One region of the Paenibacillus sp. D51F genome, then DNA from elsewhere that is predicted to be linked to it. Evidence: riboswitches for the same ligand, from Rfam matches in the RefSeq annotation. Region 1 holds a riboswitch; each other region holds the start of a gene.

Region 1 (9,668 bases):
AGCGGGATTCGAGAGCATGCTGAGCAGGGTCGAGAGAGCTTCCTTCTCCCCGACTCCGTTCCCGGAGGACCGGACGATTTCCCTGGACGCGCTGCCTCAGGAATATCCCCAGTACGGAACGGGCGACTTCCGCGCTCCGGCCTACCAGGTGCAGCTAGAAGACGGGACCCGGATCACGGAGCTGCGCTACGATTCGTACACGATCTCCAAGGGCAAGCCTGGTTTGGAGGGGCTGCCTGCCGTCTATGCCGAATCGGACGATGAAGCCGATACGCTGGAGCTGGTCTTGCGCGATGACTATTCCGGGCTCAGCGTCATTCTCTCCTACACCGTATTCAAGGATGCCGGCATTCTGGCCCGCTCATCCCGGCTCCAGCTGGATTCGTCCGCCCGTCCGCTCAAGATTCTCCGGGCGCTCAGCGCGAGCGTCGATTTCCATGAGCAGGACTATGAGCTGGTTTACTTGTCCGGCGCGTGGACAAGGGAGCGGCATGTCGTCCGCAGGCCCGTCGCGGCCGGGGCTACGTCCCTGGAAAGCCGCCGCGGGTCGAGCTCCCATCAGCAGAACCCGTTCGCCGCTCTTGTCCGGGCGGATACGGGGGAAGAGCAGGGAGAAGCCTATGGCTTCAGCCTCGTCTACAGCGGCAGCTTCCTGGCGGGAGCGGAAGTGGATCAATTCGGCATGACCCGGGTAAGCATCGGCATCAATCCGTTTGATTTCTCCTGGCGGCTGGAGCCCGGCGAGAGCTTCCAGACGCCTGAAGCGATTATGGTCTATTCCTCCGAAGGACTCGGCGGGATGTCCCGGGCCTACCACCGCCTGTACCGTACCCGTCTCTGCCGCGGCAAGTTCCGCGATCAGCCGCGCCCGATTCTCGTCAACAATTGGGAGGCGACCTACTTCAACTTCAATGCGGAGAAGATCGAGGCGATCGCGAAAGCGGGGAGCGAGCTTGGCATCGAGCTGTTCGTGCTCGACGACGGCTGGTTCGGCAAGCGGGACAGCGACAACAGCTCGCTGGGCGATTGGGTCGTGGACCGCGCCAAGCTCCCGGACGGCCTGAAGGATCTCGTCCGCCGCGTCAACGGCCACGGCATGCAGTTCGGCCTCTGGTTCGAGCCGGAGATGGTGTCCCCGGCCAGCGAGCTGTATAAGGCTCATCCGGACTGGTGCCTTCATGCCGAGGGCCGCAGACGCACGGAAGGTCGTTCCCAGCTCATTCTCGATCTGTCCCGAAAGGATGTGAGGGACTACCTGTTCGATGCCATCAGCGGCATTCTGGGAAGCTGTCCGATCACCTATGTCAAATGGGACATGAACCGCAACATGACGGAGATCGGCTCCGCGCTCATGGAAGCGGAAGGGCAGATGGAAGTCGCCCACCGCTATATGCTCGGCTTGTATGGGCTGCTGGAGCGGATCGTAGCCGCCTTCCCGGACGTTCTGTTCGAGAGCTGCTCCGGAGGAGGAGGCCGCTTCGACCCCGGCATGCTCTATTACATGCCGCAGACGTGGACGAGCGACGATACGGATGCGGTCGAGCGCCTCAAAATCCAGTACGGCACGAGCATGGTCTATCCGGTCAGCTCGATCGGCGCGCATGTATCGGATGTGCCCAACCATCAGGTCGGGAGGATGGCTTCGCTGGAAATGCGCGGCGACGTGGCGATGTCGGGCAACTTCGGCTATGAGCTCGATCTGACCAAATTCGGCGAGCAGGAAAAAGAGATCGTGAAGAGACAGGTTGCCGCTTACAAGGAGCTGCGGAGCCTGATTCAGTCTGGCGACCTTTACCGGCTGAAGAGTCCGTTCCAAGGCAACGAGACGGCCTGGATGATGGTGTCGGAGGACCGGCGCGAAGCGGCCGTATTCTGGTTCCGGACGCTGGCGGAGCCGAATGCTCCGCTGCGCAGGCTGCGGCTGGCCGGACTCGATCCGGAGGCTTCCTACCGGATGGAGGAGCTGAAGACGGCGGGCGCCGAGCCGCCCGCTGCCAAGCTGCCGGGCACGGAGAAGGCATGGGCCGGAGACCGGCTCATGCATTACGGCATTCCGCTTCCCCAGCTGCATGGCGATTTAAAGAGCATGGTCGTGAAGCTCAAGGCCGAATAGAGTCAAAGCAGAGCAAGCCCTGAGCCGGTTTTCCGGATCAGGGCTTTTTGGCGATCAGGCCGTATGACTCCAGACAAGAGCCGTCTGCTTCGAGATCGGTTCGTCATTTCTCCGGCTAAAAAAGCCGCCCCCACGGATAAATTCCGTCTCGGGGCGGCTTGGTGCCGTTCGTTCAGGTTGAAACCAGCTTGCCGAGCTGTTCGCCCATCTTGACCTTGAGGCCGACGGCCAGGTCTGTACGGGGCTCGAACGTGCCGTCCTCGAACAGCAGGACGACGGTGGAGCCGAACTCGAAGTAGGCCAGCTCGTCGCCGCGCCGGACATCGGCGGTCTGAGGCTCGGTGTACCGGATGCTGCTGACGTTGAGCGCGCCGACCTTGACGATGGCGATCTCGCCGCCATTGTGGGTCATGTACGTCACGAGCCGCTCGTTGCGGCTCAGCACGCGGCGCATCCTCGTGAGGCCGAATTCGTTCACCGGATACACGCGTCCAGGCAGATGCTCCCGCTCCACGATGACGCCGTCGGCCGGCACATGGATGCGGTGATAATCGGTCGGGCTCAAATAAAGAACCGCATAATAGCCGTTGCGATAATTCTGGATGCGGGGCGAGCCGTTGAGCAGCTCCTCGACCGTATAGTCCTGCCCCTTGATGCCCAGCATCGTGCCGTCCTGGATCGGACCGGCTCCCGTCACGAGCGCGTCGACCGGGCTTACCGCCATGTCGGCGGTATCGTCCACAGGGCGCATGCCGGGCTTCAGCCTGCGGGTGAAAAACTCATTCAATGTCGCATAGTCTTGGATTGCTCGCTCCGCTTCTTCGGTACGGATGCCGTACGTGCGGGCAAAACGGGGGATAAATCCCCGGCTGGCTCTGGATTTCGCAAAGCTTCCCGTCAGGCGGGAAATCCATTTGCGGGATCCGAGCTCCGTCATATGGCGGAATAACCAGGTCCACATGCCTCCGCTCTTCACGTCCTTTCGCTGTCAGCCATGCGGCGGTCTCAGTCCGCTGCTCTTGCGGACCTATGCCGGCATAGGCCGTCCCGACTAGTGTGCCACATCCGCATGGACAAAGCAATGAAATCGGGCGTATGAGGGAGTTATTTCAACGAATGGAAGCGATATCGGCGGACGGCTTGAAGGACGGCCCACGCCGCGAGGAGAGCGGCAAGAGCCCAGGCCGCCGACGAGACCGCGGCAGGCTGGACGTCCTTCCCGGCGATGCCGATGAAGGCCCATACGAGCACAAGCTCATAATAGGGATCCCGGAAAATCCAGCCGACGGCCAAGCCGAGCGAGGCGGCTGCCCCAAGTCCGATCCGAGCCCAAGCCGCATCTCCCCAGCCGAAGCCGTTCCAATCCAGGCTGTACAGCCAGGTAGAGACGTTGACGATCGTCGCGACGCTGATCCACCCCATGTAGATGCTGAACGGAAGCTGGACCAGCAGCTGCTCGCCTGCCGTCGCACTCGAAGAAGGGCGCTGTGTTTTGGCATAGAGGACGATCAAGGACGCGAGCAGAATCAGCATGATGAGGACGCTGAGCCCGACATGCTCGTAATGCCAGGCGACGATCCAGGCCGAGTTGGCCAGCCCGTTCAGGACGAACCAGAAGCCGATGGACCGCACGCTGCTGCGCGAGCTGCCCTGCGGAGTCCATTGATAAACGATGAACCCGGCCAAGAGCAGGTAGATCAGGCTCCAGATGGTGAAGACATATCCCGGCGGCGTGAGCAGAAGCGGATAGTGGTCGGACAGCTCTTTGGTCGTTTTCCCTCCCAGAGGGAGCAGGACGGCCAGAGAATTCATGACGATAACAAGGATGAAGGCGAGCGGGTCGAGAGCCTTCAATGCTCTGCCTCTTCGGGGCAAGGATGCAGGGGATGCGCTCATGGACTTTCCTCCTTGGCTCAGTTTGATAAACTATAATCTGAATCTGGATTAGGATGACAATATTATACTCGCGGGTATATATTCACCGCATTGAGAACTGCCCAACCATCCCTTGAAAACGATATCAGTCATCCGGTACAGCAGGAAAGCGTTCGGTCTAGGCATTGTAGAGATTTCGTGATGAAGCCTAAAACGGCACGGCTTCTGCCATTGCAGGACGCGTGACCCTTTCGGGTTCGCCATTCGGAGAATATGCTGGAGCAGCAAGCTTTCATGCAGGAAGGGGAGAAGCAAGTTGCAGAAGCTGAAGGTCGCTTTCGTCACTCCGGGTTCCTTCCCCATTCCTTCAGCCGGCAGCAGCTCCGTGGAACGCGTCATCGAGAAGATGGCGCCTCTAGTGGCGGAGCAAGCTGAAGCCCGGATATACGGCCGCTCGGGGGCTGGGCTCGGTGCTGTCGGACAGATCGACGGGGTCCGCTGCGAACGGTTTCCCGCAGGCGACAAATCCGCTTATCTTCGCAGTGTAAGCGGGGCCATCCATAACTTCCGTCCGGATCTCATCGAAGTGGCGAATCGTCCCGGCTATGCGCTCAAGATGAAGCGGAGCCATCCCGATGCGAGAATATGGATCAACCTGCATTCCTCCTCCTTCATTGCACCGAAAGTCATCAGCAGGGATAGGCTGAAGAGGAGCTTTGCGGCTGCGGAAAAAATTATCGTCAACAGCGAATTCCTGCGGGATACGGTGGCAGGCCAGGTTCCCGAGGCCGCGCACAAGCTGAGAGTCGTTCATCTCGGCGTGGACACGGAGCGTTTTCCTTCCCGCTGGGAGCCGGAGGGAGCCGCGCGCAGGGAAGCGCTAAGGCATGAGAGGGGCTGGCAGGACAGGGACGTGCTTCTATTCGTGGGGAGAATTATTCCGCTCAAGGGCGTCCATCATCTGCTGCGCGTCATGCCGGATATCATCGCTCTCCACCCGAATGTGCTGCTCGCTGTCGTCGGAAGCCCTTACTACGGCTCGCATCGGACGACCCGGTACAGCCGTGCGCTGAAGGCGCTCGGCAAGAGGTATCCTCGCCACATCCGGTTCATTCCTTATGTCCCTTATCCGGAAGTGCCGAACTGGTTCCTGGCGGCGGATGCCGCTGTCGTGCCATCGGGAGCGAGGGAATCGTTCGGACTGGTGAACGTCGAGGCGATGTCCTGCGGCCTGCCGGTCGTGGCGACGAAAGCAGGCGGGATGAAGGAAATCATCGTCGACGGCTGCACCGGATTTCTCGTGGAGCCGGACCGGCTAGAGACGGAGCTGAAGGCCCGGCTTCTTCAGCTGCTGCTTGATCCGGGGCTTCGCGAGGAGATGGGACGCCGGGGGCGCGAGCGGGTCATGGCCGAGTTCACCTGGGAGGCGACGGCTGCCCGGTGGGGAGGGTTGCTGGAGGAATAGATTCACAGCCTTGAACGTTAGTTGGCCAAGGCTGTTTTTTGCTGATTAATTAATCTACCAGATTGGAAAGAAAGTTGATATAATGGTTATTATTGGGAATTCAAATAAGGATGACCGGAGAAAGCAGGAACAGAATGAATTCGTTGTCTTTAAATGGCTTGGACAGACAAGCTACGATATCGTGTCCGCGATGTGGTAAAAATGTGCCCTGCGATCAGCAATTCCAGTCGTGGTGCGAATGCGGCTGGAATATAGAACCGCGCACGCCTGATATGAGAGATCGATTTTCACGGTTATACCACAAGCTGGGCGTGAGGCAAGGCGAACAGATGCTTGAAGAGGTCAAATACTCGATCAGCAACGGAGACTGGCGGGACAAGCTTAAAGCGAATCTGCTGTTATATTTGGTTGCGACAATAATTCATCTGGTCTCGCTCTCCATGTTCATAAGCGGAGTTTGGCTTATCGTTGCATACCATTCCAATCATTGGTTTCCTACGGCAATAGGCATGTTGATGGTAGCCATACAGATCATTACCGTTCCTCGCTTGGGTAGCGTCGATAAGAAAGGCCTGATCTCCCGCGAAGACTATCCGACTCTATATAGAGTCGTTGATGCAGTCTCGGATTCATTAGGCACTTCGCGCGTATATGGCGTGCAGATCAATGAAGAATTCAATGCATCCTTTACACAGCTCGGCTGGAGAGGTCGTAAAGTCATTACGCTGGGTCTCCCGTTATTCGCTATCTGCAGCCCTCAAGAAAAAATAGCACTAATTGCGCATGAAACGGCTCATGGAGCCAATCATGATGTCACGCGCAATCGGTATGTTTGGAGTGCCTATATCGCTGCGGAGCAATGGTACTACTTTTTCACTCCGGCTCGGGGAGCGACTCAAGAAGGCTATATGGCCATTTTATATCTTTTATCGGATATTCTGATGAAAGCATTGTCGTTCATACCATGGACGATTGCACGTCTGGTGCTCGTATTGCTGCATCTCAACAAGCAGCGCAGCGAATATTATGCCGACTATCTTGGCGTGAAAGTCAGCGGCGAGCAAGCCATGATTGGGCTGCTGGAAAAATTGCATTACGACAGTCCGTTCGAGAGCTGCTTGCATCGTTTTATTTTCTCTCGGCAGGCCGAAGACTTCATCACGGAGTGGAAAGCTTATGCGGAACAAATTCCTGTACGCGAGCTTGAACGCATCCGCCATGTCGTAAGGGCTGAAGGTTCAAGACTTGATTTTACGCATCCGCCAACCCCGTACCGAATTGACTTTTTGCAGCATTTGAAAGGTTCGTATCCGCTGCTAACATTCTCGAAGTCGGAGCATGAACAATTAGTTCGAGAATTAGAGCAGATGCATGGCTCGGTCTATCGGAATCTGGAGGAGAATTTCAACTCGAGGCTTTACTATTAATGAAATATTTGAGTTATCGAGATAAATCGGGATCCTACCTTCTTGTTCTCAGAATCGACGAGGTTGACAACTTCCACCACCCCGGCTTATAGTCATACCAAGATATCCACTAGGGGCGCCCGCACGGGCTGAGATAAAGCGCAAGCTTTGGTCCCTTCGAACCTGATCTGGGTCATGCCAGCGTAGGAAAGTGGTCGAACATGCCTTTTATTTGGCTTGTGCCTCTTTTCGCCGCTTCCAGACCGGAGGCGGCTTTTTGCCGTCCTCCGGCGGGAGGCGGCGGAGGAATAGGCGCACCCAATCTGCTTGCCGCAATCTGCCGATGAAGGCGGAAGCGGCCAGTAGAGTGTCCCGGACAGCCTGCGTTTTTTGGCGCAGACCATCGGGAACTAAAGGCATGACCGGCATTTCCAAGCGTGCAGCCCCCTGGCGGATATCAAGATCCGTTAAGGGGGCTTTTGATTTTCCATGGCCATACATACCGAGCCGCTGCCGGGCAGCCGCAAAGTCTACATGCAGGGAAGCCGGGAGGATATCCGGGTTCCGATGAGGGAAATCTCGCTCTCGGACAGCGAGGTGGGCGGAGAGTCCATTCCCAATGCGCCTCTGAGAATCTATGACGCAAGCGGTCCTTACACGGACACCGATTACGAGGCGGATGTCTCGAGAGGCTTGCCGCCCATGCGAAGAGGCTGGATCGCAGAGAGGGCAGACACGGAGGCCTATCAGGGCCGGATCGTCCAGCCCGAGGACAACGGATTCTCCGACGCCGGCAAAGCCGCCGAGAGGGGAGCGGATATTTTCCCGCCATCCGGCAGGCTGCCGCTGAGAGCTCTCGCAGGGGGCAACATCACCCAGCTGCATTACGCAAGGCAGGGCATCGTAACCCCCGAGATGGAGTTCATCGCCCTGAGGGAGGGGATGGAAGCGGAATTCGTACGCTCCGAAGTCGCGGCGGGAAGAGCGGTCATTCCGGCCAACGTCAACCATCCCGAGAGCGAGCCGATGATCATCGGGCGGCATTTCCACGTGAAGATCAACGCCAACATCGGCAACTCCGCCGTGACCTCCTCGATCGAGGAGGAGGTGGAGAAGATGACGTGGGCGACCCGCTGGGGAGCCGATACGATCATGGATCTGTCCACCGGCAAGAACATCCATACGACGAGAGAATGGATCATCCGCAACTCTCCGGTTCCGGTCGGGACCGTGCCGATCTATCAGGCGCTGGAAAAGGTGAACGGCAAAGCGGAGGACCTCAGCTGGGAGGTGTTCCGCGATACGCTGATCGAGCAGGCCGAGCAGGGGGTCGATTATTTCACCATCCATGCCGGCGTGCTGCTCCGATATGTGCCGCTGACAGCGAAGCGCGTTACGGGCATCGTCAGCCGGGGAGGGTCCATCATGGCGGCCTGGTGCCTCGCCCATCATAGGGAGAACTTCCTGTATACGCATTTCGAGGATATATGCGAAATCATGAAAGCCTACGACGTGACCTTCTCGCTCGGCGACGGGCTGAGGCCGGGGTCGATCGCGGACGCCAACGACGAGGCGCAGTTCGCGGAGCTGGACACGCTCGGCGAGCTGACGAAAATCGCCTGGAAGCATGACGTGCAGGTCATGATCGAAGGTCCCGGCCATGTTCCGATGCATCTGATCAAGGAAAATATGGACCGCCAGCTCGCCGTCTGCGACGAGGCTCCCTTTTACACGCTCGGTCCGCTCACGACGGACATCGCGCCGGGCTATGACCATATTACGAGCGCGATCGGCGCGGCTATGATCGGCTGGTTCGGCACGGCGATGCTCTGTTATGTGACACCCAAGGAGCATCTGGGACTGCCGAACCGGGAGGACGTGAAGGAAGGCGTCATCACGTACAAGATCGCCGCGCACGCCGCCGATCTCGCCAAGGGCCATCCGCAGGCCCGAAAGCGCGACGACGCTCTGTCCAAGGCCAGATTCGAATTCCGCTGGCGCGATCAGTTCCATCTGTCGCTGGATCCCGAGCGGGCGATGAGCTACCACGACGAGACGCTCCCCGCGGAAGGCGCCAAGAGCGCGCATTTCTGCTCCATGTGCGGGCCGAAGTTCTGCAGCATGAGGATCACGCAGGACATTCGGGATTACGCGGAGAGGGAAGGGCTGGACACGGCGGAGGCGATCGAGGCGGGCATGAAGGAGCAGGCGGAGGCGTTCAAGGCCGGAGGCGGCAGCATCTATGCTTGATCCGGCGGCAACAAGCCGATTCGAGGCGCAAGACGCCATTCAGGAACGATATTCCCGGCAAATTCGCTTCGCTCCCATCGGTTGGATAGGGCAGCGGCGGATCGGCCAGGCCGTCGTGCTTGTCGCCGGTACCGGCTCGCTCGGAGCTTCGCTGGCGCAGCATATGGCTCGTGCCGGGGTAGGCGAGCTGCGGCTCGCCGACCGCGACTACGTGGAATTCAGCAATCTGCAGCGGCAGATGCTGTTCGACGAAGAGGATGCGCGGCTGGCGCTTCCCAAGGCGGAGGCCGCTGCGCGGAAGCTGAGAGTGATCAACGGCATGGTGGAAGTCAAGGCGTTTGCCGCCGACTTCACGGCTCCCGGCGTGCTGGAGAAGATCGCGGTCGGCTCCGATCTGGTGCTCGACGGTACGGACAATGCCGCGGCCAGGCTCGTGCTGAGCGATTACTGCTTCCGTGTAGGCATTCCTTTCCTGTACGGCGGCGTCGCCGGGGCGGCCGGGATGAGCGCTCCGCTCATTCCCGGCGCGACCTGCTGCCTGCGCTGCCTGATCGGCGGC
Region 2 (9,668 bases), on a different contig from region 1:
TCGATGTCATGAGTGTGCAGGGCGATTATTTGAAGAGCGTCTTCTTGCCGCAACCTATGAGCGGCTACGCCATGCAGAAGCTGTACAAGAACAGGGAAGGCACTGTCTATCTCTCTTACAACGACGACAGTTATTCCATCGATGACCTTGCGAACGGCAAGGCTGTCAAGAAGGCAGGATACATCGCAGACTCCCGTACAAGCTACAGCTTGAAAAGAGACAAATCCACAGCTGTCGTGCAATCTTCGGGATCGTCGTCTATCGAGCTGCATGCAGCGGAACTGCTGGGAAGCGCTCAAATCCTGAATGCCGATGACAAGGGCGGCCTGCTCATGGAGCTGTTCGATCAGGTCAACACGTCGAAGGTCGCAGGAGAGTATACGGTTCGGAAGTACGTCCAAAACAAGCTGGCTGCCATATCCCCCATCTCCCTCGACAATTATTACTTTTCACCTAATATGGTGCTGGAATCAACGGAGCAGGGAGAGCTGTATCAAATCCAATGCTTCCAGGATTCCGTTCTCATCGTTAAAAAAGGATTCCTAGACCCCTCTCAATTTTCGTCGAAAATAGCGTTGATCAAGAACAGCGCGCAGGCTTACGATCAAGCTGCCCAGGCTGCCGAGCCTTCGTCTATCGGCCTCGCGGCAACGGCTCCGAACGGCCGGACGACGACCCAATCCAACGCGAATTCCCTTTCGTCGCTTGCCTGGACCTACAATTCAACCAATGCGGTCAATCCCGACTCATCGAACGTTACAACTCCTGATTACCTGGTCGGGGTGTCGAAGCCTTCCAGCCAAACCGGCATTCCGTATGCTTGGGGAGGATTTGACGGCATTACGACCAAATCGAGCTCGGCCTGGACCAGCTTTGCAGATGCGATGAGCAAGGGGAAATTTGCCGGCAACGTCAATACGGGCACAGCGGGATGGCAGTCCGGCACGGCAGGCTTCGATTGCTCCGGATTCGTGGCCTCCGCTGCCGGCTTCACCTCCAAGCTGAGCACGACGAATCTGGCGAGCAGCACCTATACGGCAGCCGTGAGCGCGGCTGACATTCTGATCTATGATCTCTATGTCAAAAGCGGCGACCATGTGTTGTTCTACACAGGAGACAACGGCACGACTGCGATCAATTCGCGTGAAGCGACGACGACTGGCGACGATAAGACCAAGGCATACTCGAGGACTAAGACATTCTTAAGCAGCAATAACTATGTATTAAGACGGCTTAACGGCTGGTAAATCCATTCCCCTGCTTCGAGACTCGACTTAAGGAGGACAAAATGCTCAAAGCAAATCTGATGGCGGTACTCATGTGCGTGGTATTATTCACGGCGCTGCTTGCCGGATGCACCAACGATACGAATGCGCCGGAACCCGTCAACAATGCCATCAATAACACGCCTCAGCCGAGCGATGATTCGGTCCGCAAGCTTATCGAGGATAAAGTATCGTCTTATACGAAAAATACGTTCCGGTTCACCGAAGAGTTCAAGCTGGAAGAGAAGGGCGGCGGCGAAGCCTATAGCCTTCACGTTTCCTTCGTGCCGGAGGTCGGCTCCGTGCCGATCAAGCAGGATATGTACCGCAGCGCCGCGCAGCATGCTTACGCGGTCTCGCAGTTCTTCCCGGAAATAAACAGCTATTCCTATTCGGTTCTATGGAATGAGAGCGAGAAGAAGGAAGTCATGAGGCTGGAATTGGACGAGGAAGCCGTCAAGCAGTTGAGCAGCCGATATCTGGAGGAGGCGATGAACGAGAAAAGCGGGCTGAAGGGCTCTTATCAATCGATCTTCTCGTCCGTCACGGTGACGGGAGCGGCGGAGAAATGGCATGATTCCTAGATTTGGAGCATTCACGGGGTTCCTTGGATTTTATCCGAGGAATCTTTTTTTAGATAAATGCTTCACATGGAATAATATAGAATTTGAATGGGGGGATTGGTAAAATGTCCTTGTCGCTGTAGCATGACCAAACAGAGGGGGCAAGGGAAGTTGTCGAAGAGGCTTGTCGCAATGTTTCTTATGGTTGTCATGTCGGTCTCATCACTGGCTGCCTGCGAATCGTCGCAGGGGAATTCTCTGGAAAGAATCGTCCAGCTGCTGACGGACGATCGAATGGAAGGAAGGCTCGCAGGAACGGCGGGCAACGAACAGGCCGTGCAAGCTATCGAGCGGGAATTCGCCCGGATCGGCCTCGACCGAGTGGAGGAAAGCGGTTATGCCGTTCCTTATCCTTACCAGTCCGTCGAGCGAAAGGAAATTTCCTTGAAGGTGAACATGAAGGACGGCAGCGTGAAGCAGCTCGTGTACGGCAAGCACTTCATGGAGCGGGTCATCCGGATGAATTTGGACGCTACAGCGGAGCTGAGGCTGGACTCGGCATCTCTCACCAACCAGATCGCATTCGCAGCCGGATCGGAGGAAGACTACGAGCTGGCGAAAAGCAAGAACCCTCGGTTCATCATGCTTCGCACCAAGGAATTCAAAAAATATCCCCTGAAGCGCACTCGGGATATCCCCGTCGTTCAACTCAACGAGGACACCTATGATTTCCTGAAGCGCAAGCAGGCGGACATTGAGAGCATTTCCTTGCACATGAGCTATGAAGACAAGGAGACGGAAATCTCCAACGTCATCGGCCGAATTCCGGGTACGTCGGCCGGCGGTCCGGACCATCATGCGATCGTCATCTCGGCCCACATCGATTCCATGGGGGAGCTGGACGGCTCGATCTATGAAGGAGCCTCCCGCGCATCCGGCGTCAGCTCGCTCGTCATGCTGGCGGAATCGTTGAAGCAGGCGTCCGCTGCGAAGCCGTTCTATTCCGATCTTGTTTTCTGCGTGTTCAACGGGAGGGAGAACGGCCTGCAAGGCAGCGGAGCTTACGCAAACATGATGAATACGCGAACGGTCCACGTTTCCGACATGAATCTGGATACGGTCGGACTCAAGGGCGGCGAGGTCCTGCTTCTCTCCGAGGATACAGGGAAATCCATGGCCTCCGGACTGGCTGAGCATCTTCGCAGCAAGGGCATTGATGCACAGACGAAGCTGTCCTCCGACGGCAGCCATGCATCCTTCGCTGCGAGAGGCGTGCCGGCTGTTTCCCTCGGCGCTGCGGACGACTCCATCCTCCGAACGGTTAGGGACAAGGAGAGCGGAATCGACTACGGGAGGCTCTCGAAGCTGACCGATGCGCTCTTGTCGTACGTGATGGATCGCGATCAGGAGGCTCTCCAAAAGCATGATCACATGGAACCTGAAAACGGGGTGCCGTTCAGGGAAATGTCTGAGTTCGAGTATGTCGATTTGAAGCAGAGAATGATCTGGGGAGAGGAGGCCAAGCTTTCCTTCAAGCAGTACAAGTATTATGTGGACGAAGAGCAGGGCATCCGCACGCTGGTAGCAGGAACCTACCGATCGTTGAGCACGGAAGAGTTGAACATCATGTATCCAGGCAACTCCGTGCCGAGCGCCATGTCCGATTATGATCTTGTCAACATTGGGGTCAGAGTGGACAAGAAGTCGTTCTTGTCAGGAAACGTGGAGGAATTGACCCCTAATGAGATCTACACGGCGGAAAGGGATTTCGAGAAAAAGGATATCCGTTCTCTTAGCTTGATCTATCAGAAGAAGGACGAGTCGGTATTGCTCCTGGAAGTCCTGAACGGCGACGAGCTTCAGCAAGTTGTGGATCAATACGGCAAAGGGAGGGCGCTTGCAAGAAAGGTCGAGGAAAACGGGAAGGAATTCACGATATATGAGAATGGCGGAGTACCATTTGCCGTCTCGTATCCGTTCCAATCCGGAGGTGTCCCGTACCTTGTGGAGATGAGGAGCTTTGTACCGAAACAAAGCGTCCTTTCTCCGGAATGGGCGTACAGCGATGCGGAAACATCCGCCTTGCTGGACCGAATTGCGTGGGAGCAGCTGAAATAGAGCGGGCCGAACAGCGGAAGGGAACGAACCGTAAGCGGAGAGCCTGGAAGAGGAAAGACTAATGCAGGAAGATGAAGGCCGGAGAGCAGAAAAGCTTTAAGCCCATGGCGAAAATCCCTGCCAACGAGAAAAGGCGAATAACGAATGCGGAACAGACCCTCCCTGGGAAATCCGGGGGAGGGTTTGTTCGTATGCGTGCAAGCGTCCGCTCGCCGGATGCATTCGCTCTTGCCATGCTGATCTTCCTGCCCTCGTCCGTCAACGGACATCGGTTGCGGCAAGCAGCGGATAATGAGTGCCGAGCAGCCATGCCAGCAGCCAGAGAGCGGCGAAGGAGACCGCATACAGGGCGTCGATGCGCGACCAGCCATAGACGTAATAGTACGTGCGCTTGCCGCTGCCGCTGTGGAAGCGTCTCGCCTCCATGGCGGCGGCCATCCGGTGGGCGCGCCGGATGCTCTGGGCCAGCAGCGGCAGGGCATACATGCGCAGGCGGCCGTAGATTCCTAGGCGTCCGGGGCCGGCTCCCCGGATCTGGAGCGCTTGGCGGAGCGTGAAGAATTCATCCGCCAGCAGCGGAACCATATTGAGCGCGGCCAGGAAGCTGTAGGCGTACTTGGGCGGCATCCGGAGCTGCTGCATCAGCGAGTAGAACAAGGCGACCGGACGGGTCGTCAGCGCGAAGGCGAGTCCGACCGCCGCGACCTGGAGCGAGCGGAGCCCCAGATGCAGCCCGCGATAGAAGCTTTCCTCCGTAATCCGGATCAGGCCGAGCTCGAACCAGAGCGTGGCGCCGGTGCCGAACATGATCATGCCGGAGGCCGACGAGACGAACACAAGCAGGAACGGAGAGGCATACAGCAGCACGCGCAAAGGTGGATGCCCGGTAGCGAGCAGCGGCAGCAGGGATGCGGCAACGAGCAGCGCCATGACATTGGGGTCGTGGACGAACAGGGCGGCGACGAACAGCAGCACGGACGCGGCGAGCTTCAGTGTCGGGTTGACGCGATGCAGCCAGGTTTCACGATGGGAAAAGGTCAGATGCATGCCGTGCCGCCGCTCCTTTCCGTAACAAGCCCGCCGTCGACGAGCCACTGCCGGGTCGCGAAGCGCCGGACCAGCTCCGGATCGTGGGTGATCATGAGAATGGCGCAGCCGTCGGAGCGAAGCCGTTCCAGCTGCTCCATCATCCGCACCGTGCCGCTCGCGTCGAGGCCGAAGGTCGGCTCATCCAGCAGCAGCAAGCGCTGGCCGCCGACCATGGCCGTCGCGACGCTGAGCCTGCGCTTCTGTCCCATCGACAGCTGATAGGGATGGCGGCTGCCAAGGCCGTCGAGCGCATAGTTCTCCATTAGCGTTCTTGCCCGGCTGCTTCGCTCGGGTTCCCGTAGCGACCGCGGCAAGGAGTAGGCGAGCTCGTCGAGGACGGAGTCCGTCACGAACTGGAACTCGGGATTCTGGAAGCTCAGCGCGGCATGCCTGGCCATATCCCTGGGCTTTTTCAGGCTTTGGACCGGAACGCCGGGAATGTGCAGGATTCCCTTGGTCTTGACCAGCTTCATGATGGCGAGCAGCAGCGTGCTCTTGCCGGCTCCGTTGACGCCGGTGACGGCGATCCAGTCGCCGGCGTTCACCGCGAGCAGGCCGGTCCGTACCTTGGGCCGGCCGCCGCGCCATCCTTCCAGGCCGTCCAGCTCGAGCAGCATTTCGGCGGAACGGACGGCAGACGACGGAGACATCGTTGATGGGCGGATTGCGGCAGTCTGATCGTAGTCCTCCCAGAAGCCTGGGTACCAGATGCCGTATTCCCGCAGCAGCTTCCGATGCTCCCGGAACACGAGGCGAGGAGACCCGTCGGCCTTGATGCTTCCGTCGGGTCCGAATACGATGACGCGGTCCATATCTTCCGCGATGCCGGCGATCTTGTGCTCGACGATGATGACGGTCCGCCCGCCCCAGACGGAGCGGAGCGAGCTCCATACCTGCCGTGTGCCCTCCTCGTCCAGGAGAGCGGTAGGCTCGTCGAGCAGCAGAGCATCGGGCTCCATGGCGATCATGGACGCGATGGCAAGCCGCTGCTTCATTCCTTGGGACATGTCGGCTACCGGAAAATGGGGGTCTGCCAGACACAGGCCGACATCATCAAGACAGCGAGAGATGCGGTCCGGCATTTCCTCGCGCGAAATGCCCGCGTTCTCCAGCACGAAGGCGATTTCTTCGTCGGCATGCGGCATGCAGAACTGGGAGTCCGGATCCTGGAACACATAGCCGGGCCGTACGGGAACAAGGCAGCAGTCCGCCTTCATCGGGATGCGGATGGCCGACGGCACCAGGCCGCCGAGCACCTGAAGCAGCGTCGACTTCCCGCAGCCGCTCGGTCCGAGCAGCAGCACCTTCTGGCCGCGTTCGATGGTCAGGCTCAGCCCTTTGAAGAGCAGCGGAGAGTCTTCGCCGGGATATCGGAGCCGCAGGTTCTCCACGCGCGCCGCTGGCCCGGCATCTTGGACGGGCGGCAGCGGCCGCTTCGCTGCAGGCGCAGCCTCGCCGGCATGGCGCTGCCGTTCGGAGCCGATTCCGGAGGCATTCGTCGTAGAGGGCAAGCGGACGCTCCCGATGGCGGATGCGGGAGCTGCAAGCGGCGTCGAAGCCGCGCCGATCTCCCTGCCGTTCGTCGGAGTCTTGCTGCGCATGCGGCCTTTCAGGATGACGTCTGCAGCTTTCATCGCCTTACCCCAGCGCCTCGTAATCCTTGGCCGATGCCGGGCGGATGAGGCTCAGCACGCCGGTGCGCTCCAGCGCCTTGGCCAGCGCCCAGGCGAACAGTCCGGCGATGACGACGCTGCCGAGCAGACGCATGGAGACGAACAGGGTGTAGTTCCAGGCGGTCATTTTATCGATGTAGCTGTAGTGGGCGTCGATGAAAATGGAGACGACGGCGGAGCCCAGAGACGCAAGGATCGTCACGATCGGACCTGCCTTCCGGTACAGGAAGGCGGCGAAGATGATTTCGGCGCCGAGGCCCTGCAGCACTCCGTAGACGATCGTCGAGGCGCCCCACGATCCGCCCATGAACGCTTCCAGCGCGGCCGCGGCCGTCTCGGCGAGCAGCGCCGCCCCGGGCTTGCGGATCAGGAGGAAGGCGAAGGTGCCGGCCATGAACCACATGCCGTAGCTGAGCTGCTCCGCATGCAGGCCGAGCGGCTTGAGAATGTCGTACATCGGATTCCAGATGCGGTAGATGATGCCGAAAACGACGGCTACTACAAGCGTGACGAGAATGTCGGCGAGCGTCAGTCCTTTTGGACGGTCGGCATTGGGCATGGCGGTGGACATAAGAATCAGACTCCCTCTCAAGGAAAAATGGAATGTTCCCCACAGATGGCTGCTGACCCGGCCCAACCTCCTCCGGGGGGCATGAGAAAAGCCCGCCGGAAGCCGGCGGACAGAGGGAATAAAGGCATATCCGCGCAGGATGGGCATGAAGCCCGGCGGCGCGGTGCATTCTCTCTACGCTGGCATTACCCAGATCAGATCAATGGTCAGCGGCATAAGGCCGCAGTCTCAGCCCGACTTCATCGAGCCCCCATGCATGCTATGGAAATTATCCTTACTATAACGTGAAAATCTGGAAGCGGCAAGAGGTATTATGGCCGCCGGTCAGCGGGGCCGAGGATTTGAAAGGCTAAACGCGGAAAGTTGCTTGGGCATCCGTCCAGGAGGTAATCTGTGGATAAGGAGGGATGGACATGAAGTATCGCCGTTTAGGCAAAACAGAGCTGAACGTGTCGGTCGTCGGCATCGGCACCTGGCAGTTCGGCGGGGAATGGGGCATGGATTTTGCGCAGGCCGAGGTCGACGCGATTTTGGACAAGGGCGCCGAGCTCGGCATCAACCTGATCGACACGGCCGAATGTTACGGAGATCATCTGTCGGAAGCTTTCATCGGAAACTACATCGGCAGGCGGAGGCGCGAGGACTGGATCATCGCGACGAAGTTCGGCCATCATTTCCACGAGCGGTTCAAGCGTACGGACGTATTCTCCGGAGACGATGTCGTGAGGCAGCTCGACGCATCGCTTAAGGCTCTGCAGACCGACTATGTGGATCTGTATCAATTCCATTCCGGCCCGGATGCAGCCTTCGACAGCGACGAGCTGTGGACGGCGCTGGACAAGCAGGTGCAGGCCGGCAAGATCCGGCATCTGGGCACGTCGATCGGCAGCAACGACAACCTGCATCAGACGGCCGCCTCATCGAAGGTCGGCTCGCAGGCGATCCAGGTCGTGTACAACCGGCTCGACCGCAAGCCGGAGGAGCGGGTATTCCCTTCCTGCCTGGAGCAGGATCTCGGCGTGCTGGCGCGGGTGCCGCTGGCGAGCGGCTTCCTGAGCGGCAAGTACAAGCCCGGCACGGAATTCGGCGAGACGGACGTGCGCCATCGCCAGGATGCGGAGCAGGTGCGGCAGCGGCTGGAGGAGGTGCGCCGGATCGCGGAGGAGGAAGTGCCGGAGGGCGTCAATATGGCAGCCTGGGCGTTGGCCTGGTGCCTTCGCCATCCTGCCGTGACTTCCGTCATTCCCGGCTGCAAAAATCCGGAGCAGGTGCAGGGCAACGCAGACGCGGTGAAGCTTGTCACGGAGCCGCATCCGCAGGATGTGCCGAATATCGGCCGATAGCTCCCCTCGCTTGGCAGCGCCGCTGTCTTGTCGGCGAGCATGTCAAGGGAACCCAAAAAGCCCTGCCGGACTGCGCTTGAGCGCGGTCCGGCAGGGCTTGCTTGTTTAGCCGAGGCTTGCTTGTTTAGCCGAGGCTTGCTTGTTTAGCCGAGGCTTGCTTGTTTAGCTGAGGCTTGCTTGTTCAGCCGAGGCTTGCTTGTTCAGCTAGGGCTTGCGTAGACGGAGAAGTTGTCGAATCGGGTGGCGTTGTTCATGGAGCGGAGGCCGGCCTTGCCGTGCAGGAACGGAAGGGCGCTGTTGTCCGCATAACTCAGCTTGGGGGCATTCATATCGTCGACGTAGACGCGGATGGTGCTCCCCTCGGCGACGACCTTCATCCGGTGCCAGGCGCCGGCGGCGAGCGCGGCCGGCGCCGATGCCAGCGTTTGATAGCCGTAATTCATTTTGCCGAGATAGACCCCGTCAGGCTTGATGAACGCATAGTAGGCCTGGACGTAATCGGGATTGTTCGCGAGCACCTTGCCGTTCGACGGATTGTTGACCCGCACCAGCACGCCGGCGTCCCCGGTCGTCCCGACCAGCTTCACATCCGCCTCCACCGTATAATCGGACCATAGGCCGGAGCCGATGACCGTCTTGGCGGGACCGCCGGCAGCCGCGCTCAGCTCGCCGGAAGCGACGGACCAATCGCCTTCATACCGCGTCCAGCCGTTGTCGTTGCCGTCGTTGAAGTCGTCGGCCAGCGGCGAGGGCGCCTGTCCCCTCTCGAACGACAGGCTGCTGAAGTCGAACTCGCCCTGGACCGTCTCGAAGCGGAGCTCATGATAGCCGGCGGTCAGATAGAGGCCTTTCTTGGAGACGTTCACCCAGTTCTCCCAGCCGCCGCTTCCGGCCGACTGCACGACTCCGGTCAAATCCGCCGCTCCGTCCCACACGCGGAAGCTGACGTTCGGAAAGGTCGTGGCGAGCCGCGCGCTCATGTCATACATGCCGCTCTCGGCGACATTGACCCGGTAGATGAGCCATTCCCCCGTCTGGTTCCAGCC
Region 3 (9,668 bases), on a different contig from region 1:
CAAGCGCTCCGAAAGGCTCGTCGAGCAGCATGAGCGGCTGCGGGGACAGCAGGGCGCGCAAAAACGAGACGCGCTGCTGCATGCCGCCGGACAGCACATGCGGATACGAGCGGGCATAGCGTTCCAGACCGAGCCTGCGCAGTCCTTCTCCGGCAAGACGCTTCGCCTCGGCCCGTTCTCTGCCCGCGATGCGCAGCGCCAGCTCGATGTTGCCCTGGACCGTCCTCCAGGGCAGAAGCGCAGCCTGCTGCGGCATGTACGCGGCGCGGCCGGCTCCCTCCGAAGCCGGCTTCCCGGCGAGCATGATCTCGCCCGAGTCCGACCGCTCGAGCCCCCCGATTAGGCTGAGCAGCGTCGTTTTGCCGCTGCCGGAAGGGCCGATGAGCGAGACGAACTCGCCTTCGCCCACAGTCAGGGACAGTCCGCCAAGCACTTCAATGACGCCGCCGCCGCGGCCGGCGAACGACTTGCGCAGATTCCGGATTTCAAGCACGTTCATCGTCCCCCCTCCTTGCGCGGACGCCAGGACAGCGCCAGCTTCTCCGCCCCTGCGACGGCTGTGAACAGCAGCAGGCTGAGCAGCACGACAAGCGCGACTCCGGCGAATACGAGCGAAGTCTTGAAGCCCTTGGAGGACAGCAGCATGAAGTAGCCGAGCCCCCGGTCGGACCCGATCCATTCCGCCACGACCGCGCTCGTGACGCTGTACGAAGCTGCGATCTTGAGGCCGGAGAACAGCTGCGGCAGAGAGCCCGGCAGCTCCAGGCTGAGGAAGCGGCGCCAGCGCCCCGCTCCGATCATCCGCATGTACCGCTCCAGGCCCGGATCCGCTCCCTGCAGGCCGCCGAGCATCGCGACGCAGACGGGGAAAAAGCAGACGAGCATGACGAGCAGCAGCTTGGGCAGCAGCCCGAAGCCGAACCAGATGACGAGCAGAGGCCCGATCGCGATGACGGGAATGTTCTGCGACAGGACGAGCAGCGGATAGAAGCCCGATCGCACGAGCGGCAGCAAATGCAGGACAGCTCCCAGCAGCAGGCCGGCGGCCGAGCCGCCGGCGAAGCCGAGCAGCGTCAGGCTCAAGGTCGCGCCTGTGTGCTGTGCCAGTCTCTGGCGCGCCGCCCAGGCATCGCGGGCGATATCGCTCGGGGCGGGCAGCAGCCACGCCTCCGTCCCGGACAGACGCACGGCCGCCTCCCACATCAGCAGGAAGGCGGCCATGACGACGACCGGAGGCAGCAGAGCCTCCCATCGGATCGTTCTACTGTCCATCCGGGTATTTCTCCAGCAGCCGGTCCATCGAAGCGCCGTTCTCCGGGTTGTAGTAAATCTTCACCTGAGAGATGACGGACGGGCAGCCCATCGCCGCCATCTCCTCGCTCATCTCCGCGACGACGGCGAGCAAGTGCGACAGTTCTCCCTCCATCGTCGTCTCGAGCGGCGCGACACGGTACGGCACGCCGGCCTCCTTGATGATCTCGATCGCCCGGTCCACGTACGGAAGCACGCTTTCCCCGCCGGGCGTCGTCGGCAAAATCTGAATGCTCACAAGTGCATTGGCCATATCCGGTTCCCTCTCCCCGTCAGCCGGCATCAGGATGCCGGCAAGTAATCGTTCGTGAACGCCTTGGACAGATCCGGCAAGGTATCGAGCAGCTTGTGCTCATGCATCCATTCGGCATAGTTCGTCCAGACTTCCGCCTTCTGCTCGCCCCAGCGCGGAGCGTCATCCTGATATTTGGGGCTCAGCCATTTCTGGCTGGCGCGCACCAGCTCCGGATTGAGGTCCGGAACGGCCTTGATCAGGATGTCCGCGGCGGCGTCGGGCTCGGAGATCGCGTAGGCGTAACCCTCGGAAGCTCCGGCCATGAACGCCTTCACCACATCGGGGCTGTCCTGGATCAGCTTCTCGCTCGTTTCCAGCACCGGCGTGTAGTAATCCAGCTTTTTGCTGTAGTCGGTCAAGTACACCATGTTCAGCTTCTCCCCGCGCAGCTCCGCCTCTACCCCTGTCCAGGCGTAATAGATCCAGGCGAAGTCGATATTCCGCTTCACGGCGGTGAAGAAGTCCGCGTTGCCCATGTTGACGATCTTGACCTTGCCGACATCGGCGCCCTGCTCCTGCATGAGCGAGGAGATGATCTCCTGCTCGACCGGGGCTCCCCAGCCGCCGTAGGTTTTGCCCTCGAATGCTTTCGGGTCCTTGATGCCTTTGGCCTCAGGCGAAGCAAAGCCGGAAGTGTTGTGCTGGATGACGGCAGCCAGCGACACGAGCGGCAAGCCCTCGCTGCGGGCGAGCGTGATGTTCTCCTGGTAGCCGACGCCGAACTCAGCCTCTCCCTTGGCGACCAGCGTATCGGCGGCCGTCCCCTCCGGCGGCTGCACGATCTCGACGTCGAGGCCGTGGTTCAGGAAAAAGCCTTTGTCCCGAGCGACATACAGGCCGGTATGATTCGTGTTCGGCGTCCAGTCGAGGACGACCTTCACTTTCTTGACCGGTGCGGCCGTGGCGCCGACTCCCGCGCTGCCGGAAGGCGCCGGCGTCGCCGTGCCGCTGCTCCCGTCATTCCCGCTGCCGGCTCCGTTCCCGTTGCCGCAGCCTGTCAGCAGCGTCGCCAGAACAAGCGCGGCCAGCCCCGCTTTTTTGCCCATCTTGCTTGAAATGCCCATGTTGCTTCCCCTTCTTTCTCTCGCAGCCGTGAGCCCGGCCGGGCCTTGTCCGGAGCGCCAGCGCCAGCATGAGAGGGACAATAAAAAAAGACGCCTCCCAAGGAAGACGTCTTCGTCACGTGAATCCCGTTGCGCCCGAGGGCGGCAAAAGGCTCGGCTGACATGCGGTTCCTACGCTGGCATTATCCAGATCAGGTTTAACGGGTCGGGATGCTTCTCCCCTCTCAGCCGGCGTACGCCAGCTCCCCAGGCTCATTCGGTTGTCAATAGAGCCATTATAGCAGAGGAGCCTTTTATTGCAACCTTCCGTGTCGAAATTTGCGGGCGCGGCATCATGTAGAGCCGGCTTCCGGACTTTCCGAGCCTGAAGACGGCCGCCGCTTGGCGCCAGAGTCGGCCGGGCTTCGCCAGCTTTGTTTTGTTCGCCGTCTCCGCTGCCAGAGCCTTGACTCTCCTCCCGCTGTCCTTTTTGGCTGCCGCCGGCTTGCGAGCCTTGATCGGCGCCTGCCTATCCGTCCTGGTTTCCAGCCTTTTCGGCGCTCCCATCGGCGCCTGCCTGTCCGTCCCCCGGCTGTCCGCCTCGGCCCGTCTCGGCGCCGCCGGCTGCCTTTCCGGCACCGCTTTGGCTGCCGCCGCCGCTCTGACCGCCGGCCCCGCGGCCCTTGGCCTGCCCGCCTGCTCCCGCCTTTTCGCCGCCTTGCCCCGCTTGCCGCTGCGCTTTCTTTTTGACCCAGCCGATCCCCATGACAAGCATGAGCAGCGGAAGCGCGATCTGGTAATAGGGACTGAATTTCAGATAGACGGTCATGCCGGCCCATAAATGCTGCGACAAGGCAGGCTCCAGGAGGCTCGCCGTGAATATGAGCGGAGCCATGACGAGGGCGCCGGCCCGATAGGGAACTCCCCAGGCTGTCTGCAAAGCGATGACCGAACCGAAAAACAGTCCGGTCGCCTTGACGTACAGCCCGATGTACAGCAGCAGCGTCACGAGAATATCGAGCCTCTCGAGAAAGTTGAACAGCCGGATCTGCTCCACCGCCTCCAGCGTCGGAAGCTCGGCGAGCCGGTACAGCTCCGGACCGAGCACCATGATCAGCACCATGTTGACCGCGATCAGGAACAGCGAGACGCCGGCATAGGCGCCATAGGACGCGGCGCCCGTGGACGGAGACCGCCTCGCGTAGTTCCAGAACATCATCAGCACGATGACCTGTCCGAACGGAAACGACAGGATATCGGGAAACGCCGCATGCAGGACAGGTCCGAAGCCGTTCTCCAGCACGGGCCGCAGACGGTTGAAGTCGAGCAGGCCTGCCGCCAAAAACAACCCCAAAAGGGAAATGTAGCTTACGGCCAGCACCGGAATCAGCACTTGGTTGACCCGGAAGAAAGCCTCGACCCCCTGCTTGGCGGTGTAATAGACGATTCCCGTCAAGACCAGCATCGTGCACCACATCGGCGTCTGCGGCAGCAAGGTGGCGGAGATCAGCTCCCCGAAGTCGCGCACGTTGCGCATCGATTCCAGGGCGAAGACGACAGCCAGCGCCGCGCCGAGCAAGCCGCCGAGCAGCTTGCCGAAATGCAGCTTGTACAGCCCGACCAGATTCGTGTCGGGGGCCCGGTTGTAGAGCGCGCGGTAGACGAGCAGCAGGCAGAAGCCCGCGGCGGCAGCGATGCTGATCGCAATCCAGGAATCCTGTCCCGCCTCGGATCCGAGCTCGTACATCGGCGTGCTGCCGATGGTGAACAGCACGAGGAAGACGGCGATCTGCCCCGCGCTTACGCTTGCTTCCTTGGCTTTCATGCCCTCACTTCCTCTCCCGGCTGTCCTCGCTCGCCTGCTCGTAGGAACGGTTGCTCCGGCCTGTCTTGATCAGTCCGACATCGACCCCGATTTCGGCTTTCATCTCGGGGTAGAGCCTGCTGTTCCACTCCGAAGCGATTCCTTTCCATGTACGCGGGTACTTCCGCCGCACCGCTTCTCCGATGCCGGCCACATCCGCCTTCAGTCTCTGGGAAGCTTTGAGTCCGTCCTCGATGTCGGATCGGACCTGCTGCCCAAGAATCCGCTCGATGCCGGCAACCGCAGCCGGGTCATGAAGATTTCCACCGCATGTATACTCGAACAAGGTTGCGTCCGCCTCCACATTCGCCTGAAGCAGCCAGCCGTCTCCGCTCCTCGCAGGCTTCATCTTCGTCTTGAGCCCGGTGATCCTGGCGCTGTTGACCTTGGGCCCTCCCTCGCGGCACGGAAAGGAAATCGTCGTCCCGGACACTTCGCTGCGCAGCCAGAGCAGGCCCCGGCTCTCATTCGTGCGGATCCAGCCGATCATATGGTCGTCCCGGAACAAGGCCAGCTTCTGCAGCCTCACCTTCGAAGGCGTCGACGTGTTCTTGTTCGCGTCCACATTGCGCACGCCTTCGCCCGATCCGCTGATCGCGATGCCGGGGGCGGCCGAAGCGTGAAGGGGGCCCAGCAGCTGCAGCAGCATCGAATAGACGGTCTGGGGCCGGAAGTTGCCCCCGCTCTCTTTTTCCAGCGCGATCAGCTTCGTCAAGGCGTTGCCCGATATTCTCTCCATCGGAAGCAGCTGCTCCAGGATGGGCCGGGCTTCGCCATCGGTCACGAACACCATGACCGTCTCCCGGGAATTGCCGTTGCGGAGATAGACGTCCAGCAAGCCGCCGATGCCCTTGCGGGCGGCACGCTCGCCGATGACGACGACTTGGTTGTGCCCGAAGTAGAGGCTTCGGGACATTTCCTGCGTCGCCCGGGCTACGGCGCCCCGTACGCTCTCTCCTTCCGTAGAGAAGACGTTGACCGGAGATTCCGTCGTGCTGGCAAAGCCGTTCTGGGAGGAAATGGCGCTTGGAATGACCAGCTGATAGCTGATTTTCCATTTCCCCTCCTCGGTGACGTCGATACCGGTCGCCGCGATGATGCCGAGCTCGTTGAGCTCCTTCCGGTCCCAGCAGCCCGCAAGCGGAAGGAACACCAGCGCCGCCGCCAGCAGCAGCGCCCAACGGCCGAAGATGCCCCGGCTCATGAATGCTGGCGCTTGGGCTTGCCTCCGGGCTGCCTGCGCCTGCCTCCCTTCTGCGCGATGACCGGCCGTCTGACGAGGCTCCAGCGCGGCGCCCGGACGAACGTATCCTTCCATTCGCCCTTGACATACGGAGCGACCGGCTTGAGGTAAGGCACGCCGAAGGAATACAGGCCGGCGAGGTGGATGATGACGAACAGATCGACCGAGATGATGCCGACAAAACCGAGAATTCCCGCGCTGATCATGAGCAGGAAGCGGATCAGCCGCGCGGCGATGGCGATGTTGATCTGCGGCACGACGAAGTTGGAGATCGCCGTGAAGGCGACGATGATGACCATCGCCGCGGACACGAGCCCCGCCTGCACGGCGGCCGTGCCGAGCACGAGCGCTCCTACGATGGAGATCGCCGGTCCGATGGCGCGCGGCATGCGCGCCCCCGCCTCGCGCAGCACCTCGAAGGTCAGCTCCATCAGGAATGCTTCCACCAAGGCCGGGAACGGGACGCCCTCGCGCTGCGCGGACAAGCCGATGAGCAGATTGCTCGGAAGCATCTCCTGATGGAAGGTCGTGATGGCGATGTAGAGAGCCGGCAGATGCATGGATATGAAAAAGGCCGCGATCCGGATCAGCCGCAGGAAGCTGGCGATGTCGAAGCGCTGATAATGATCCTCCGGCGACTGGAAGAAGCGGAAGAACGTCACCGGACCGAGCAGCACATAAGGGCTGCCGTCGACCACGACAGCGAAATGCCCCTCCAGCAGCCCGGCCGCCGCCTGGTCGGGACGCTCCGTATTGAGCACGGTCGGAAACGGCGTGAACGTGGAGTCCTGGATGAATTCCTCGATGTAGCCGCTGTCCAGGACGCTGTCGATATCGATGTCATCCAGGCGCCTGCGCGCTTCCTGCACGATGCCGGAATCCATGATGCCGCTCATGTACAGCAGCGACACCTCCGTGCATGTCTCCCGCCCGATGCGCCGCGACTCCACCGTCAGCCGCTCCGAGCGGATGATTCTGCGGATGAGTCCGATATTCGTCTGGGCCGACTCCGTGAACGCATGCTGGGGTCCCCGGATGACCGTCTGGGCCGTCGGTTCGCCGACATGGCGGGTTTCCCCGCCCGCCGCCTCCGCCGCCACGGCTTCGCCGCTGCCATCGACGAGCAGCAGGCAGCAGCCGAGCAGCAGCGCGTCGAGCGCCCCTTCCAGCGTCCGCACCGGCTCTGTCAGGCCGGTGGAGATTGCGTTCAAGCGCAGCTGCTCGATGCGCTCCTTGAGCCGGCCTCTCCCCTTGACGCTGCCGGGCTCCGCTTCCTCCGCCGCCTGCAGCGGCTCAAGGACGTTCTTGCTGATCCCTTCCTCGTCTACGATCCCCTGCAAATACAGCACCGCCAGCTGGACGCCGGGCAGAGCCCCGCTGGACAGCAGCCGCAGCCGCAGGTCTCCGCTGTGATGGAACTGCATGCGGATCGCATGGGCGTTGGCGGCCAGCGACGGGCTCAGCGCGGTGGCCGTCCTCCTCCTTCCGAGAGGAGGGGGCTTCGCTGCGCCGCCGTTGCCGCCGTTGGCTCTTCCTTTGCCGCCGTTGCCGCCGTTGGCTCTTCCTTTGCCGCCGTTGCTGCCGCCGTTGGCTCTTCCTTTGCCGCCGTTGCTGCCGCCGTTGCTGCCGCTGGCGCTGGCGCCCCCGTGGCTTTGGCTGCCGCTTGCGCTGTTTTCCGCCGAGCCGTTTCCGCTTTGGGCTGCAGACAAAACAAACCCCTCCCTTATCCAGAATGACCTTATTCTGGGCATGGGAGAGGTTTTTTATCCAGCTTATGTTAATCGTCCCGGCAGCGTCGCCCTTCAGGGATGAGCTGAATCGCATTTCCTTGCCTGGATGACTCCGCCGTCGCCAAGAGGGCGGCAAGCGTGCGTATATTGTCCGCGCCTGAGATTTTCGGCTCCCGCTGCTCTCGGATGGAAGCTGCGAATTCAACCAGGACGCCATGAATGCTTTCCAGCTCTTGCGCTTGAGATTCTATCTTGTTCTTCGTGCGGCCGTCTCAATATAGACGCCATAGCCATCGCCCAGATCATCCAGATGAACCGATCCGCCCTCGAACTGGAATCTCCATACGCCTTCCCATGGCGTCGCAGCGCCTTTCGCCAACAGGCTCCCCAGGTAGAAGACGTTTACGCCTGATTCCGTTTGGTAAACGGCATGCACATGCGGATCTCCTGCATAGCCGCTGCCGGGGGTATTCCACGTCTTTCCTGTCACTGCGCGATATCGGAATCCAATAGAAACCGAATCATATCGACATGATGGACGCTCATCTCCAGCAGAACGTAATTGTCCATCGTCTTCTGATAAGGCTTGCCCTGATGCTCATAAAAGAACTCCGATTGAACAAACGACAATCTCCCCAGATTCGCGCTCTGCAAGGCTTTCTTCAAGGCGATCACGGTCGCAAAATAACGGTAGTTCTGATTGATCATCACATTCAGCTTGTTGCGGGCTGCCAGCTCATTCAGTTCTTCCGCTTCCTCCAGGACAGCACGAACGGCTTTTCGATCAGCACATGGAGCTTATGCTCCAATGCGGACCTGGCTATGGCATAATGCACCGGAGAGAAGGCGGAGATGAACACGGCATCCGCGTCCGCTTCGCGAAACGCCTGCTCGTGTCCGTGTAGCATAAGCTTTCCGGCAGATCATTTTTCCGCGCGTATTCGATCACGGCGCTGCGATTGATATCCACCAGCCCTGCGCAAGCAAAATCTTTGGACGGCAGGACAAAATGCTTCCCCACCCCCTGGCCATGATTGCCCAGACCGACTTGGATCAGTTTCAAACGCATTCCCTGTTCCCCCTCCGAAATTCCTTCTCAACCCTCATCCGGCCTTTCCCGGTATAAGTAGCCTAACCGACAGCCTGGAGCAAGAATGCCGTACATATAAACAGCCGTCATCTCCTCCGTTACAAGGAGCGAATGCTCTTCGCCCTTTCTGGTCAGCACGAGATCCCCGGGACCGATTGCGTATTCATCCCCCTCGGTCGTGCAGATCCCTCTGCCGCTGACAATGATCCAATATTCATTGCAGTCATGGTAATGCAACGGAACCTCTTGTCCGACTTTCAGTCGATTGATTCCGTAATGGTTGATCTCGCTCCAATCCGGAAATAAGGTTAACTCCTGCGCCTGCTCCTTGCGAATGACCGGCATTTGAAAACCTCCTGCAGCTGGGATATCGGTTCAACCTATCCAATATAGCTCAAACAAGGCATGTACCGTGGAGATAGAAGGCGGAAGCTCGTCAAGTCCTACCTCGCCTGCAGGGCCGATACGGATACGCCAATAATCGCTCGCAGCCCTTCCAGCATCATCGCCTGCGGCATGAAGGGAACCGAAGGCTGCAGCGCGGCCATCTCCGCCGAGGCGGGGAAATGCACGAAGCCGGCCAAGACCGGCAGCTCGAGGCTGCGGATGTGATGGAGCACCCGGTACATCGTGTTGTTGCATATGTAGGTTCCGGCTGTATTGGAAATTTCGCAGGGGATGCCGAGCTCCGCCAGACGCTGCGTCATGGCGCGGACCGGCAGCGTGGAGAACAGTCCGTCCGGTCCCTCCTCGGCAATCGGCTCGTCGGACGGCCGGGCGCCCCGGTTGTCGCCATGCGAACGGACCGGGACATCCTTGACGTTCACCGCGATCCGCTCCGGCGTGATCGCCGTCCGGCCCTTGGCCAGTCCGCATGCGATGACGGCGTCAGGCTTGAACTTGTCCATCTCCTCGATGAGCCGGTCGGCGCATTCGTCGAAATGAACCGGAAGCAGCACGGCGCGGAGCTCCACGCCCTCGAGTCGCTCCTCCTTCAGCTTCTCCATCAGCCAGCCGGTCGGATTGACGTCATCGCCTCCGAACGGCTCGAAGCCGGATACCAGCACCTTGACCATATGTCCTCACTCTCCT

What was found. A riboswitch is a leader RNA that binds a small molecule or an ion and turns the genes downstream of it on or off. The one in region 1 is predicted to bind thiamine pyrophosphate.
Region 2: another riboswitch for thiamine pyrophosphate. It lies ahead of ACLBWT_RS12880 (ECF transporter S component); the one in region 1 lies ahead of thiC (phosphomethylpyrimidine synthase ThiC).
Region 3: another riboswitch for thiamine pyrophosphate. It lies ahead of ACLBWT_RS00915 (ABC transporter substrate-binding protein); the one in region 1 lies ahead of thiC (phosphomethylpyrimidine synthase ThiC).

What each region holds. Positions count from the first base shown of each region.
Region 1 is NZ_JBKFAO010000002.1:593,350-603,017, reverse strand. Features, by position in the region: gene ACLBWT_RS06375 (alpha-galactosidase) at 1-2,113, shown strand, start outside; gene asd (archaetidylserine decarboxylase) at 2,286-3,074, opposite strand; gene ACLBWT_RS06365 (tryptophan-rich sensory protein) at 3,218-4,009, opposite strand; gene ACLBWT_RS06360 (glycosyltransferase family 4 protein) at 4,305-5,453, shown strand; gene ACLBWT_RS06355 (M48 family metallopeptidase) at 5,588-6,880, shown strand; TPP riboswitch at 6,982-7,086, shown strand; gene thiC (phosphomethylpyrimidine synthase ThiC) at 7,349-9,109, shown strand; gene ACLBWT_RS06345 (ThiF family adenylyltransferase) at 9,102-9,668, shown strand, end outside.
Region 2 is NZ_JBKFAO010000006.1:101,143-110,810, forward strand. Features, by position in the region: gene ACLBWT_RS12855 (hypothetical protein) at 1-1,247, shown strand, start outside; gene ACLBWT_RS12860 (hypothetical protein) at 1,289-1,849, shown strand; gene ACLBWT_RS12865 (M28 family metallopeptidase) at 2,021-3,946, shown strand; gene ACLBWT_RS12870 (energy-coupling factor transporter transmembrane component T family protein) at 4,205-4,993, opposite strand; gene ACLBWT_RS12875 (ABC transporter ATP-binding protein) at 4,984-6,669, opposite strand; gene ACLBWT_RS12880 (ECF transporter S component) at 6,674-7,279, opposite strand; TPP riboswitch at 7,434-7,543, opposite strand; gene ACLBWT_RS12885 (aldo/keto reductase) at 7,693-8,622, shown strand; gene ACLBWT_RS12890 (family 43 glycosylhydrolase) at 8,823-9,668, opposite strand, start outside.
Region 3 is NZ_JBKFAO010000001.1:188,997-198,664, forward strand. Features, by position in the region: gene ACLBWT_RS00900 (ABC transporter ATP-binding protein) at 1-499, opposite strand, end outside; gene ACLBWT_RS00905 (ABC transporter permease) at 496-1,272, opposite strand; gene ACLBWT_RS00910 (thiamine-binding protein) at 1,262-1,564, opposite strand; gene ACLBWT_RS00915 (ABC transporter substrate-binding protein) at 1,594-2,670, opposite strand; TPP riboswitch at 2,821-2,929, opposite strand; gene ACLBWT_RS00920 (GerAB/ArcD/ProY family transporter) at 3,179-4,474, opposite strand; gene ACLBWT_RS00925 (Ger(x)C family spore germination protein) at 4,479-5,717, opposite strand; gene ACLBWT_RS00930 (spore germination protein) at 5,714-7,465, opposite strand; gene ACLBWT_RS00935 (hypothetical protein) at 7,734-7,922, opposite strand; gene ACLBWT_RS00940 (Gfo/Idh/MocA family protein) at 7,973-8,194, opposite strand; gene ACLBWT_RS00945 (Gfo/Idh/MocA family oxidoreductase) at 8,227-8,394, opposite strand; gene ACLBWT_RS00950 (cupin domain-containing protein) at 8,583-8,921, opposite strand; gene ACLBWT_RS00955 (pyroglutamyl-peptidase I) at 9,020-9,652, opposite strand.